Regions from separate parts of the Rhodococcus sp. NPDC047139 genome, predicted to be linked through region 2. Evidence: riboswitches for the same ligand, from Rfam matches in the RefSeq annotation. Region 2 holds a riboswitch; the other holds the start of a gene.
The links. Region 2 has a riboswitch for thiamine pyrophosphate ahead of ABZ789_RS07725 (3-oxoacyl-ACP reductase). Riboswitches for the same ligand answer to the same signal wherever they lie in the genome.

Region 1 (6,333 bases), on a different contig from region 2:
GCGCCGGCGATGTAGTCGACGCTCGCGTCGTAACCCGAGGTACCGAGCGCGCGGTTGCCACCGTTCTCGCCGGCGATCCGTTCGAGTTCCGCGAGGTGCCCCGTGACGGCATCGATCTGCACGGAGTCGGCCAGCGCGGACGGATCCAGCGATGGGGGTTGCGCCACCCCTTCGGAACATCCCGAGAGCAGGAGCACCCCGGCGGCGATCAGAGTCGCTCCCCGCATGCCGTACTTCGCCTCCACCCGTGCCATCGTTCGAGAGTACAAAAAAAGCACTGCGCCGCACCGGCAATCCGGGCGGCGCAGTGCGGGCGGTGCGGAGCTCACGCGTCGCGGCGGTCGACCACCACGAGCGAAACAGCGAACACCAGAAGCGAGAAGGCAGCGAAGTACACGATCGATCCCCAAGGACCCCAGTGGAATTCGATTCCCTGACTCATACCGAGGAAGTTGTTCGCGTTCGCGAACGGCAGGAACGGCTGAATCTCGCGCCCCACCGAGCCGAACAGCGCGAACAACGACTCGAGGAGCAGCGGCCACAGCATGAGCAGGGCAATCGTGCCCGCGGACTGCCGCAGCAGTGTGCCGACACCGATCGCGAGGAAGACACACAGCAGCGCGTAGATCGACGTGCCGTAGACCGCACGCCAGGCCGTGTCCCCGCTGAGCACGAGCTCCCGACCGGCATCCGGTCCGGCCAACGTCTTCGCGAGATAGAAGGCTCCGAGCGAGACCACAAGCGTCAGCACGGCTCCGAAAACGCCGATGAGCAGGGCTTTCATCGTCAGCAGCAGAGGACGGTTCGGAGTGGCCTGGAAGGTCGTGCGGATGACCCCGAAGCGGTACTCGCTCGTGACCGACAGGGCGGCGAGGATCATGAGGACCAGCACGCCGAAACCGGTGACGCCGCTGACTGCGGCATCCACGGTGGGATAGAAGCGTCCCATGTCGTCGTCCAATCCCACCGAGGCGCGTGAGACCGATCCGAGAATCGCGGCCAGCCCCAGCCCCAGGGCCACGATCACGACGGTGCACCACAGCGGTGACTGCACCGTCGTGAGCTTGATCCGTTCGGCCCGCAGCGTATCGAGCGCCGTGCTCATCACAGCCCACCCTTCATGACGTCGTCGGCTCCGGAGCCGTGGTACTCGACCTCGCCACCGGTGAGTTTCATGAACGCTTCCTCGAGCGAGGCGTCACGGCCGGTGAGTTCGTGCAGCACGATCGACCGTGCCGCAGCGAGCTCCCCGATCTCCGCCGCCCGGGCTCCCGCGACGTGCAGGGCACCGTCGTCCTCCCGGACGCTGTACCCGCCTTCGGTGAGAGCCGTACGCAGTTGCTCGAGTTGGGGACTGCGCACCACGACGAACGAGTCCGCTGCCCGGTCGACGAACTCCTTCACCGAGGTATCCGCGATGAGCCGTCCGCGACCGATGACGACCAGATGGTCGGCGGTCTGCGCCATCTCCGACAGCAGGTGGCTGGACACGAGCACCGTGCGGCCTTCAGCGGCCAGCGCCTGCATGAAGCGCCGGATCCACATGATGCCCTCGGGGTCGAGACCGTTGACAGGTTCGTCGAACAGCAGCACTCGCGGGTTCCCGAGCAGTGCTGCGGCGAGACCGAGCCGCTGCGACATACCGAGGGAGAAGCCGCCCGCGCGCTTACCTGCGACCTCCGTCAGGCCCACCTGCCGCAGGACCTCGTCCACCCGCGAGGAAGGCAGGCCGTTCGACGCCGCCAACCATGCGAGATGGGAGCGCGCGGACCGATTGGGATGCACCCATTTCGCGTCGAGCAGGGCCCCGACCGTCGTGAGCGGCCGCGTCAGTTGGCGATACGGCTTGCCTTCGATCAATGCGGTTCCCGAGGTCGGCCGGTCCAGCCCCAGGATCATGCGCATCGTGGTGGACTTCCCTGCCCCGTTGGGGCCGAGGAAGCCGGTGACGATGCCGGGGCGAACCGTGAACGTCAGGTCGTCGACCGCGGTCGTGGACCCGAAGGTCTTGGTCAAGCCGGTCACTTCGATCATGCGCCCTACCCTACGTGCGGCCGGGCAGGAGCCGATCCCGCGCCTACCGTCCGACACACCGTGTGACGCAGCGCCGTCGGAGGACGAACACTGCCGTCGTGACCGGAATGCTCGGACGGCCGGTCCGCTCGGCGAGCCGGACCCGGCCCGTCACGGCTCCAGAGGCGATGATGCCTGCGCCCAGAAGCGCTTCGGGATCCGTCCGGCATGCCGCGCACGGAAACCTGCGTCGACGGCGTGCCGCATCGCCGAGGCCATCAGCGCAGGATCCTTCGCGCGGGTGACGGCGGTGGCGAGCAGGACTGCGTCGCATCCGAGCTCCATCGCGAGTGCGGCATCGGACGCAGTGCCGATCCCGGCGTCGAGGATCACCGGTACGCCCGCCGCTTCGACGATCATCTCGATGTGATGCGGGTTCGAGATACCGAGGCCGGTGCCGATAGGCGAACCGAGGGGCATCACTGCGGCGCAGCCGACATCCTCGAGCCGTCGTGCGAGAACCGGATCGTCGGTGGTGTAGGGCAGGACGACGAATCCGTCGTCGACGAGTTGCTCTGCTGCGGAAACGAGTTCGATGGCGTCGGGAAGCAGGGTGCGCTCGTCGGCGATGACCTCGAGTTTCACCCAGTCGGTTTCGAGCGCCTCCCGGCCGAGTTGCGCGGTCAGCACCGCTTCCTTCGCGCCGCGGCAACCGGCGGTGTTCGGTAGCGGCTCGATTCCGAGGCGGCGCAGCAGGTCGAGGACACCGGTCCCGGACGCCGCGTCGACGCGGCGCATCGCGACGGTGGTGAGCTCGGTGCCCGACGCGACGAGTGCTTCCTCGAGCACGGCCAGGTTCGCCGCGCCGCCCGTACCGGTGATCAGCCGCGACCCGAAGGTGCGGCCGCCGATGGTCAGCTTCGGCAGATCGGCGCCGGAATCGTACGTCTCAGCCACCCTGCACCGCCGTGAGAATCTCGATGGTCGCACCACGGCCGACCGGTTCCGACCAGCGTCCACGCGGGAACACGACGCCGTCGACGGCGACCGCGATCCCCTTCTCGGGCAGACCGAGTTCGTTCAGCAACTGCGACACGGTCGGCGCCGTGTCGTAGTACTTGTCCTCACCGTTGACGGTGATACCCACGGACACCTCGTTCGTCATCCCACACTCGCTTCCGTAATTCGTCGGGGACAGGCGTGCTTCGCGTCGGAGAGCGACTGCCCGCCGAGTTCGGCGAGCACCGCGTCGACGGTGAGCGGGGTCAGCAGCACCCCGTTGCGACCGTGCCCGGTCGCGGCGATCACGCGATCGGAGAGCCGGCCGATGAGCGGCAGGTTGTCCGGGGTCATCGGGCGCAGTCCCGCACTCGCATCGAACAGTTCGTACTCACCGAGCGCCGGGAAGACCGTCTCGGCATCGGATATCAGATCGCGCACTCCCGCCACCGTGACCTGCGTGTCGGATGCCTCGTACTGCGTCGCACCGACCACGAGACCGTCGTGGCGGGGAACCAGATAGGCGGGTCGCCCGTGCACGCTCGCACGCACCGTCCGCTGCGGCGGCGGAGTCGCGCCCGGCCGCACCCGCAGACGCAGGATCTCCCCTTTGACCGGTCGCACCGGAAGTCCGGGCCACAATCGCGCCGACGCCGCACCGGCCGCGAGCACCAACTGGTCGTCGCGAAGGTCGGCGAGATCGTGCACCACGGCATCCGAGAAACGCACACCGGATTCGGTGGCCGCTACGCGTAGTGCGTCGACGAGCGCCCGGTTGTCCACCGACATTTCGGTGGGGGCGAGCAATCCCAGGCGGACACGCGGCCCGAGAGAAGGTTCGAGTTCACGGATCTCGGAACGCGAGAGCAACCGCATCTCGTGCCCCCTCGCCTGGACCCATTCGGCCACGGTCCGCAGGTCGGCGGCGTCCGCCGCGTCGAGCGCGAGGGTCAGGGACGCCTCGGCGGTGAACACGTCCACCTCGGTTTCCGCGCGCAGCGCATCCGCGAAACCGGGCCAGCGGTCGAGCGAGGCCGCACCCAGCGACAGGACGTGATCCTCACCTGGCCAGCCCTCGGACAACGGTGCCAGCATTCCGCCGGCCACCCACGAGGCTCCACCACCCGGATTCGGGTCGTGGACGGTCACAATGTGCCCTGCTCGTGCTGCGCGCCAGGCGATCGACAGTCCGATCACTCCGCCACCCACGACGGCCACAGTCGCCACTGTTCCCCCTCACTCCCTGCGCCGGCATGATCCGGGTCAGGTCATAACGGTCGGGGCCGGCAAGCCCCCTCTCAGCCCCGCGATCCCCGGGACTCCCGTGTCGTCACCTTCTCCCTAGAGGCTACCGTCTTGTTCGTGACCACCTATCGCGGCAACCACCCCGACCCGCGCGGCCGACTCGCGACCGCCCGGTTGTATCTGTGCACCGACGCCCGCCGCGACACCGGCGATCTCGCGCGGTTCGTCGAGGAGGCGCTCGCCGGCGGGGTCGACATCGTCCAATTGCGTGACAAGGACTCGGCCGGCGAGAAGAAGTTCGGACGCCTCGAGGCACGTGAGGAACTCGCCGCCCTCGAGGTCATCGGTGCGGCGTGTGCTCGCCACGGAGCGCTTCTCGCCGTCAACGACCGGGCCGACATCGCACTCGCGGCCGGCGCCGACATCCTGCACCTCGGCCAGGGCGACCTGCCGGTGCGGCACGCGCGGCAGATCCTCGGCGACGAGATCGTCATCGGCCGCTCGACGTCGAGCCGGGCGCAGGCCGCGCTCGCCGACATCGAGGAGGGCGTGGACTACTTCGCCTCCGGGCCGGTTTGGGACACACCGACCAAACCGGGCCGTACCGCCGCGGGATTGGAGGTGACGCGCGAGGTCGCGCAGTCGCAGCCGGCACGCCCGTGGTTCGCGATCGGCGGCATCGATCTCGAGCGACTTCCCGAGGTGCTGGACGCAGGTGCCACGCGCGTTGCGGTGGTGCGAGCGATCACGAAGGCCTCCGATCCGCGGGCAGCAGCGGAGGCACTGAAGGCGGCCCTGCCGGCCTGATCGGAGGCACTGAAGGCGGCCCTGCCGGCCTGATCGGAGGCACTGAAGGCGGCCCTGCCGGCCTGATCGGTGCGGCTACAGCCAGGACAGGACATCCGACGGCGACATCGCGATCGTGCCCTCCGGTAACCGCGCGCGCAGCCCTCGGTCGGCGGTGACCACGACCGTCACCCCGGGGTCGAGCGCGGTCGCCGTGGTCTCGGCGAGCCGGGCCAGTTCGTCGTCGCCGCTACCGTTCGCGGTGTGCACGGGAATGCGGACGTCATCGATCGTCGCACCGCGGGCCTGCCCTTCGAGCACCGCCTCGACGCGGGGAACCCACCCGAACGATCCGTCCGAGAATTCGACCGTGCGGGGCAGCACGGCCGCGAGGTCGGCAAGCAGAACGCTCGTCGCTCCGGGGCGGTCGCGCCACCACCCGGTGGGACCGTTCGCCCCGAGGACGTTCGCGGTGTCGAGCAGCATCCGCACCGGCAAGGTGCGCAAGGACGGCCACGAGGCAGCGAAGCCACTGTGCAGCGGCATCGTCTCGACCTCCGGTTCCGGCACCCAGCGCAGTTCGGTGCTCTCCTGGTTGAGGCTGGTGGCGAGCCTTTCGGTGGCGTCGGCGACGACGGTGGTGTAGGTCCACCCGCCGGGCAAACCGGAGGTGATCCGTTCGGCGCGGACCGACACCGCCGCCACGTCGATCCCGGCTTCCTCGTGCGCCTCTCGCACGGCCGCGTCGACGGTGCTCTCGTGGGAGTCGCGGGCACCGCCGGGGAGCGCCCAGGTTCCGCCCTGATGGCTCCACGCCGCTCGGTGCTGCAGGAGTACCGCCGGCCGGCCGTCGGCCAAGGGCGCACGCAGCAGCAGACCGGCGGCGCCGTGCCGTCCCCAGCGCTTCCCGCCGTCCGGTCCGACCGTCCAGCCGTCCCCGTCTCCCCGCATTGCGTCCGCCTCTCCGATCCGGTCCGGTACGGACCCGAGCCCCGGGCATCGGACCACCCTGTCCGTGGACGGAAACGATACCGCCGGGCTGCTTATATGCTCCCCTCGGACCGGCCGACACGAGAAAGGGGGCGCCGTGGATGTACGTTTCACTCCTCCCTTCGCTCCGCTCGAGAGCCGCGTGAGGGAGACCGCCGATCCGGACACCGCGGACGTCCGGTTCGACGAGTTCCGTGCCGTGCTGCGATCGACCCCGGCACGGTTGCTCGCTCTCGGGGCGATCCTCACGATGTTGCTCGGCGTGTCGGCCGCGGTGTCCGCGAGCACGGTCGCGGGGCG
Region 2 (6,333 bases):
GTCGGTCGCGACGAAGATCCGCCGCACCCACGGCGCGTACATGTGCACCGACCTCAGTGCGTACTTGAGTTCGTTGATGTGGCGATAGCGTGCAGGTGAATCGTCGCCTTCACCGACGACATAGTTCTGCATCAGCTTCGCGCGCCTGGCCTGGAACGACTTCGACGACCCGTCGACCCAGGAGAAGACCAGGTCGATCTCGAACGGTATGTCTCCCGGATGCCGGTCGAACATGCCTTCGATGGTGGGCCAGAGCTGTCCGTACCGTTCGACCGTCGTTCGTCGCATCTCGTCGCGCAGTGCGATCGTGCGGGTGAGGGCGTTCGGGCGAGGCATGATCACTTCGTCGTCGGTGTAGGTCCACAGTTCGATCTGCACACCGTTCGACGGTCCGTAGCGCAACCCGCTGGTCGGTTCGAACCGCGGCCGGAACACCCGGAACACCCGGTCCTTCTTGTTTCGTGAGAGGTGCCCGTCCGCCACCGGAACCGGGCGCCGTTTCGTCCCCACGGCCTTCGAATAGAAGGGTTCGTCGGCACATCCTTCGGCGACAGCGGCGTGCAGTCGCTTCCGATCGGACCGGTCGATCGCCAGAATCGGACGCGGACTGTCGTCGCGCACGAGGAGGTAGTCGATCCGCGCACGGTCGAGTACCCGGCGCAGGAACAAAAGATCCTCGACCTGCGCCTCGTGAGGTGTGGTCGTCGTGATCGGGATCGCGTAGCGACCCTCGAACCACACGGACTCCTGGCGGGTCGCGGGTGTGCGGAGCGCGGTGCGCTCACGCGGTGAGACGTCTCCGAGGTGCTGAGAACGGGAGACATAGGAAGCGTTCTGAGGGGCCGGCGTGTGCGTCGGAATCTCCTTTCACGGGTCGGGACCGGGAATGGTCCATTTCTAACTCCGTGCGGCTAACACCCCGAGTCTGTCGTGTGACGATCTCGTGAATGCACACGCGCTCGGTTGTCGAATGTGCTCCACCTCGGGTGTAGCCTGTGCCCAGGACTCGACACGGGGTGCCGGAAACGGCTGAGAGAACACCCGTCGAACCTGATCTCGATTATGCGAGCGAAGGGATGCCGAGCCGGCGACAGGACACAGGTCTGTCGCTGTCACGCACCCTTCCCGACCCAGGGAAGGTACAAGAATGTCGTCATTGCAGAACCGGATCGTCCTCGTGACCGGTGCCGGGCGTGGCCTCGGTTACAGCCTCGCGCAGGCATTCGCCGAGGAAGGGGCCGCAGTCGTTCTCGACTACCGGACCAGCGGTGAGAGCGCGCACGAACTGGCCGACGAGATCGGACGCGACCGCGCCATCGCCATTCGGGCCGACGTCACCGACCGCACCGAAGTCGTGTCGTTGTTCGACCGCGCCCGCGAGCACTTCGGACGACCCGTCACGACGGTCGTCAACAATGCCCTGCCGGACTTCTCGTTCAACGGTGACGCGCGCGCCAAGGCCGACGAGATCGGATACGCCGACTTCGGAACCCAGTTCGACGGCGTCGTCGGGGGAGCGGTCAACGTCATCCAGGCAGCTTTGCCGGGCATGCGGGAGGCCGGGGGCGGCAGCATCGTGAACATCGGAACCAACCTGTTCCAGCACCCGGTGGTCCCGTACCACGACTACACCGCAGCCAAGGCGGCACTGTTGTCGCTGACCCGCACCTTCGCCGCCGATCTCGGACCCGACGGTATCCGCGTCAACATGGTCTCCGGCGGTCTGCTCCGCACGACCGACGCATCGTCGGCGACCCCGGAGGAGGTGTTCGACCTGATCGCGTCGTCGACGCCGCTGCGGAAGGTGACCACTCCCGAGGATTTCGCGGCAGCGGTGCTGTTCTTCGCATCCGACTGGTCGCGGGCAGTCACCGGGCAGAACCTGGTGGTCGACGGAGGGCTGGTGATGGACTGATGGCCGGTCCGCGCACCCTCCACCTGAATGCCTTTCTGTACGGGGTGGGCCACCACTCGTCGGCATGGCGCCACCCGGATTCCGCTGCCGAACGCATCGGCGACATCACCTATTTCGAGGAACTGGCCCGCACCGCCGAACGCGGATGCTTCGACGCGGTCTTCTTCGCCGACGGGCACAGCGTCGATCCGAAGTACACGGCCGGTACCACCTGGTTCCTCGAACCGCTGACCGCGCTGTCGGCGATGGCGCGCGCTACCGAACGGATCGGTCTGGTCACCACGATCTCGGCCAGCTTCTTCACGCCGTTCCACGCCGCACGGATGCTTGCGTCGCTCGACCACATCAGCGGAGGCAGGGTCGGCGCCAATATCGTGACGTCGATGTTCGACGGCGAAGCGCGCAATCACGGTTTCGAGGTTCTACCGCCGCACGCCGAACGCTATGCGCGAGCAGAAGAATTCATCGACGTTCTCTGCGCGCTGTGGGATTCGTGGGACGACGGTGTTCTCCTCGACAGGGCAGGCGGCAGATACCTCGATGCCGAGTCCATCCATCGTATCGACCACCAGGGCACATATTTCCGAGTGGACGGACCGCTGACCGTCCCGCGATGTCCCCAAGGGCGTCCTGTGCTCTTCCAGGCCGGCGCGTCGGAAACCGGGCGCAACCTCGCCGCCCGCCACGCCGAAGCCGTCTACTCCGTTGCGTGGGATCTGACCGCGGCACTCGACTACGCCACCGACCTGCGTGCACGAATCTCGGCAGCCGGCAGGGATTTCGGTTCGGTTGCGATCCTGCCGGGCCTCGTGACCTATGTCGGGCGCACCGAAGAGGAGGCGTGGGCAAAGAAGACAGAGCTCGATGCACTCCTCGACGTCGACGCTGCCGTCGCACAACTCGGAGTCTTCACGGGTCGCGACTACACCGACCACGAACTCGACGCGCTCGTCGACGACCTCGCACCCATCGAGGAATTCACAGGTCCACAAGGGCGGTACGCGACGGTGCAGCGCATCATCGAAACCCGACGTCCCAGCCTGCGTGAATTGCTCGGCTACCTCGCGGCAGGCGGTGGTCATGCGCCGATGATCGGCACCCCCGAGTCCGTCGCCGACGAGATCGAGGAATGGTTCGACGCCGGCGCCTGCGACGGGTTCAACCTCATGTGTCCCAGCTATCCCGACTCTCTCGACGACTTCGTCGACCTGGTGGTGCCGGAGTTGCAGCAACGCGGCCTGTTCAGAACCGAGTACCCCGGCAGAACTCTGCGCGACTCGCTCGGCCTGAAGACGCTGTAACTCGCCGGTCCGTTCGATCACCGATCCGCGATCAGCCACCCGGAGTCGGCGTCGATGTGCTTTCTCCGGCTCCGGGCGCTCGGGCAGGATCGCCCGGTTGCCGGTATTCGGACCCGTAGAAGATCGGCAGTATCCCCTTGACGATGGTCAGGGCAGAGCCTTCGCCGGAAGGCACGGTCGACAGATTCGTGGCGACGACGATCGTCAGGTCGGACTCGGGGTCGTGACCCATGAAGGTCATGAAGCCGGGAAGTTGCCCGTCGTGCCCGAGCAGCGGGCCGAAGCCGGCCATCCCGAGGCCGTAACCTGCGCTTCCCTCACCCACAGGCTGAACGCTGTCGAGTCGGGTCTGCTGCATCTGTTCGTCGAGCAGACCACCGCCGACAAGCGCCTTCACGTAGGTGGTCATGTCGTCGACGGTGGAGATCGCAGCGCCGGCAGTCCACGCCCACGACGGGTTGTCGCCGGTCACGTCGTCGGGTTTCAGGGTCCCCGCGACCGCGGCGGCTTGTTCCTGTTCCGGCAGCTCGTAGGTGTCGATGGTGGAGACGTTCGTGCCGAACATGTAGCCCTGAGGATGCGGATCGGGGATCGAGGCGTCGTCGATCGCGGGAAACGAGGTGTTCTCCAAACCGAGGGGGGTGAAGATGCGCTCTTCGAACGCATCGGCGATCGGCATACCGGTCAGCTCCTCGACGACGAGTCCGAGGAGCACGGTGTTGGTGTTGCTGTATTCGAACTGTTCTCCAGGCGGAAACTCGACCGGGTGGGAAAAGGCGATCTGCAGCAGCTCTTCCTGCGTCCAGGCCTTGTCGGGTTCACGATCGAGTACGGCGTTGAATTCCGGATCGAAGGTGTAGCTGTACAGCCCGCTGCGCATCTCGGCGAGCTGCGCGATCGTGATCGTGTCGCCGTTCGGCACTCCATCGATGTACTTCGATATCGGATCGTCGAGTGACAGTCGTCCTTCCTGCACCAATTGCAGGACGGCGGTGACCGTCATCGTCTTCGTGTTGCTACCGATCCGGAAGTGGTCTCCGGCGTCGATCGGATCATCGGTATCGATGGTGCTCGTGCCGAAAGTGCCGGTCCAGTCGCCGCGTTCGGGCGAGCTGACCTGTATCACCGCGCCGGGAATCGCGTTGTCGCGCATCAGCTGGTCGATGGTCGATTCCACCTCTGCCACGTATTCCGGCCGAGTCTGTTCCGCGGAGGTCTCCGCGGAGGCCGGGGACGGCGCGGAATCTGTCCCGGTGCCGCCCGAACTGCATGCGGAGGCGGCCATCAGGCCCACGGTGAGGATCGACGCTGCGAGTGCCTTCATGAGCCGTCTGCTTTCGGTCGGTGATCCTGGACGAGCCGAGCTATCCGATAGTGTCACAAATCCGGACATTTACCCATGTAGACGTACATTTTTCACCCTCCTCGAAGCCGCACGCCGACACCGGCCGCCGTGTCATCCTGAAACAGGACCGAATCCGTCAGCGGAAGGCCTCATCATGAAGGCACTGGTATTTCACGGACCGGGGAAACGATCGTGGGAGGATGTTCCCGACGCAACAATCCAGGACAGTACCGACGCGATCGTGCGGGTCGACGCGGTCACCATCTGCGGCACCGACCTGCACATACTCGGTGGTGATGTGCCCGAGGTGACCGACGGCCGGATCCTCGGGCACGAGGCTGTCGGTACGGTGGTCGAAGTGGGCGGCGGGGTGCAGACACTCGCACCCGGAGACCGTGTGCTCGTCTCGTGTATCACCGCGTGCGGTACGTGCCGGTTCTGCCACGAGAGCCGGTACGGGCAGTGCCTCAGGGGTGGCGGCTGGATCCTCGGCCACCTGATCGACGGCACCCAGGCCGAGCTGGTTCGAGTTCCGTACGCGGACAACTCGACTCATCGTATTCCCGAAGGTGTGAGCGACGAGCAGATGCTGATGCTCGCCGACATTCTGCCGACCTCCTACGAGGTCGGTGTCCTCAACGGTTGCGTCCGGCCGGCGGACGTCGTCGTCATCATCGGGGCCGGGCCGATCGGGCTCGCGGCGATCCTCGGTGCCAGACTGTTCAGCCCGAGCCACATCGTTGCCGTCGACCTCGCCGACAGCCGACTCGAGGCGGCAAAAGAATTCGGCGCGAACGTGGTCGTCAACAGCGGTCGCGAGGACGTCGCAGCTGTCGTCCGGGATCTCACGGACGGTCTCGGCGCCGACGTCACCATGGAGGCCGTGGGGTACCCCGCGACCTTCGAGCAGGCAGTTGCCCTCGTCAGGCCGTGTGGGCACGTCGCCAATCTCGGCGTACACGGCAAACCTGCGACCCTGCATCTCGAGGACATCTGGATCAAGGACCTCACGATCACGACAGGGCTGGTCGACGCGTACTCCACGCCCACATTGATCGGATTGGTGAGCAGCGGCAAGCTCGACACGTCGCCGATGATCACGCACCGGTTCTCCCTCGACGAGTTCGAGCAGGCCTACGACGTGTTCTCACGTGCCGGTGAGACCGGTGCGCTGAAAATTCTCCTCACCGCAGGTTCGTAACGGGCGCGACGTTCATTCCTGCCTGTTCGCGACGTCGAGAAGCTGCTGGATTCGCTCCGGGGTGACCCCCGGGGCGAATCCGGCGATGCGGCCGAGAGGCATCGACGCCGCCATCTTCAGAGCGTTCTCGTCGATTGCGAGATCACCTCCCGTCGGGCCGAAGGCCTGCAGGACGATCTCGGCTGCGACGGGATTCTCGAACAACTCCCCGAGGGACGACTCCATCGTCAGCGGAACCCTCACCGCGTCGCCCTTCACGTCGATGGCGAGGCTATGCCGGATGGCGCGACTCGACGCGCCGATGTCGATGCTGTACGTACCGCCTTCGACCACCCAGGAGTCCACGCGGGTGTCCCAGTAGGTAAGGTCGTCGCGGCGCACGATCACGGCGACACGACGCGATTCTCCCGGCTCCAGGCGAACTTTGGTGAATCCCTTCAACTCGCGCGGTGCCCGGGTCACCGCTGAGCCGGGTACGCCCACGTACACCTGCACGACCTCCGCGCCCGCGCGCTCACCACTGTTGGTGACGGTGACCTCCACCGTCAGATCGCCGCCGGTTTCCGCTGCG

Region 1: another riboswitch for thiamine pyrophosphate. It lies ahead of thiO (glycine oxidase ThiO); the one in region 2 lies ahead of ABZ789_RS07725 (3-oxoacyl-ACP reductase).

The regions. Positions count from the first base shown of each region.
Region 1 is NZ_JBEYUH010000007.1:7,908-14,240, reverse strand. Features, by position in the region: gene ABZ789_RS10850 (M20/M25/M40 family metallo-hydrolase) at 1-227, opposite strand, end outside; gene ABZ789_RS10845 (ABC transporter permease) at 326-1,105, opposite strand; gene ABZ789_RS10840 (ABC transporter ATP-binding protein) at 1,105-2,034, opposite strand; gene ABZ789_RS10835 (thiazole synthase) at 2,185-2,970, opposite strand; gene thiS (sulfur carrier protein ThiS) at 2,963-3,178, opposite strand; gene thiO (glycine oxidase ThiO) at 3,175-4,230, opposite strand; TPP riboswitch at 4,236-4,348, opposite strand; gene thiE (thiamine phosphate synthase) at 4,375-5,064, shown strand; gene ABZ789_RS10815 (NUDIX hydrolase) at 5,140-5,994, opposite strand; gene ABZ789_RS10810 (hypothetical protein) at 6,131-6,333, shown strand, end outside.
Region 2 is NZ_JBEYUH010000005.1:58,029-64,361, reverse strand. Features, by position in the region: gene ABZ789_RS07730 (stealth family protein) at 1-741, opposite strand, end outside; TPP riboswitch at 1,003-1,094, shown strand; gene ABZ789_RS07725 (3-oxoacyl-ACP reductase) at 1,148-1,915, shown strand; gene ABZ789_RS07720 (LLM class flavin-dependent oxidoreductase) at 1,915-3,216, shown strand; gene ABZ789_RS07715 (serine hydrolase domain-containing protein) at 3,248-4,540, opposite strand; gene ABZ789_RS07710 (zinc-dependent alcohol dehydrogenase family protein) at 4,716-5,762, shown strand; gene ABZ789_RS07705 (glycoside hydrolase family 3 C-terminal domain-containing protein) at 5,775-6,333, opposite strand, start outside.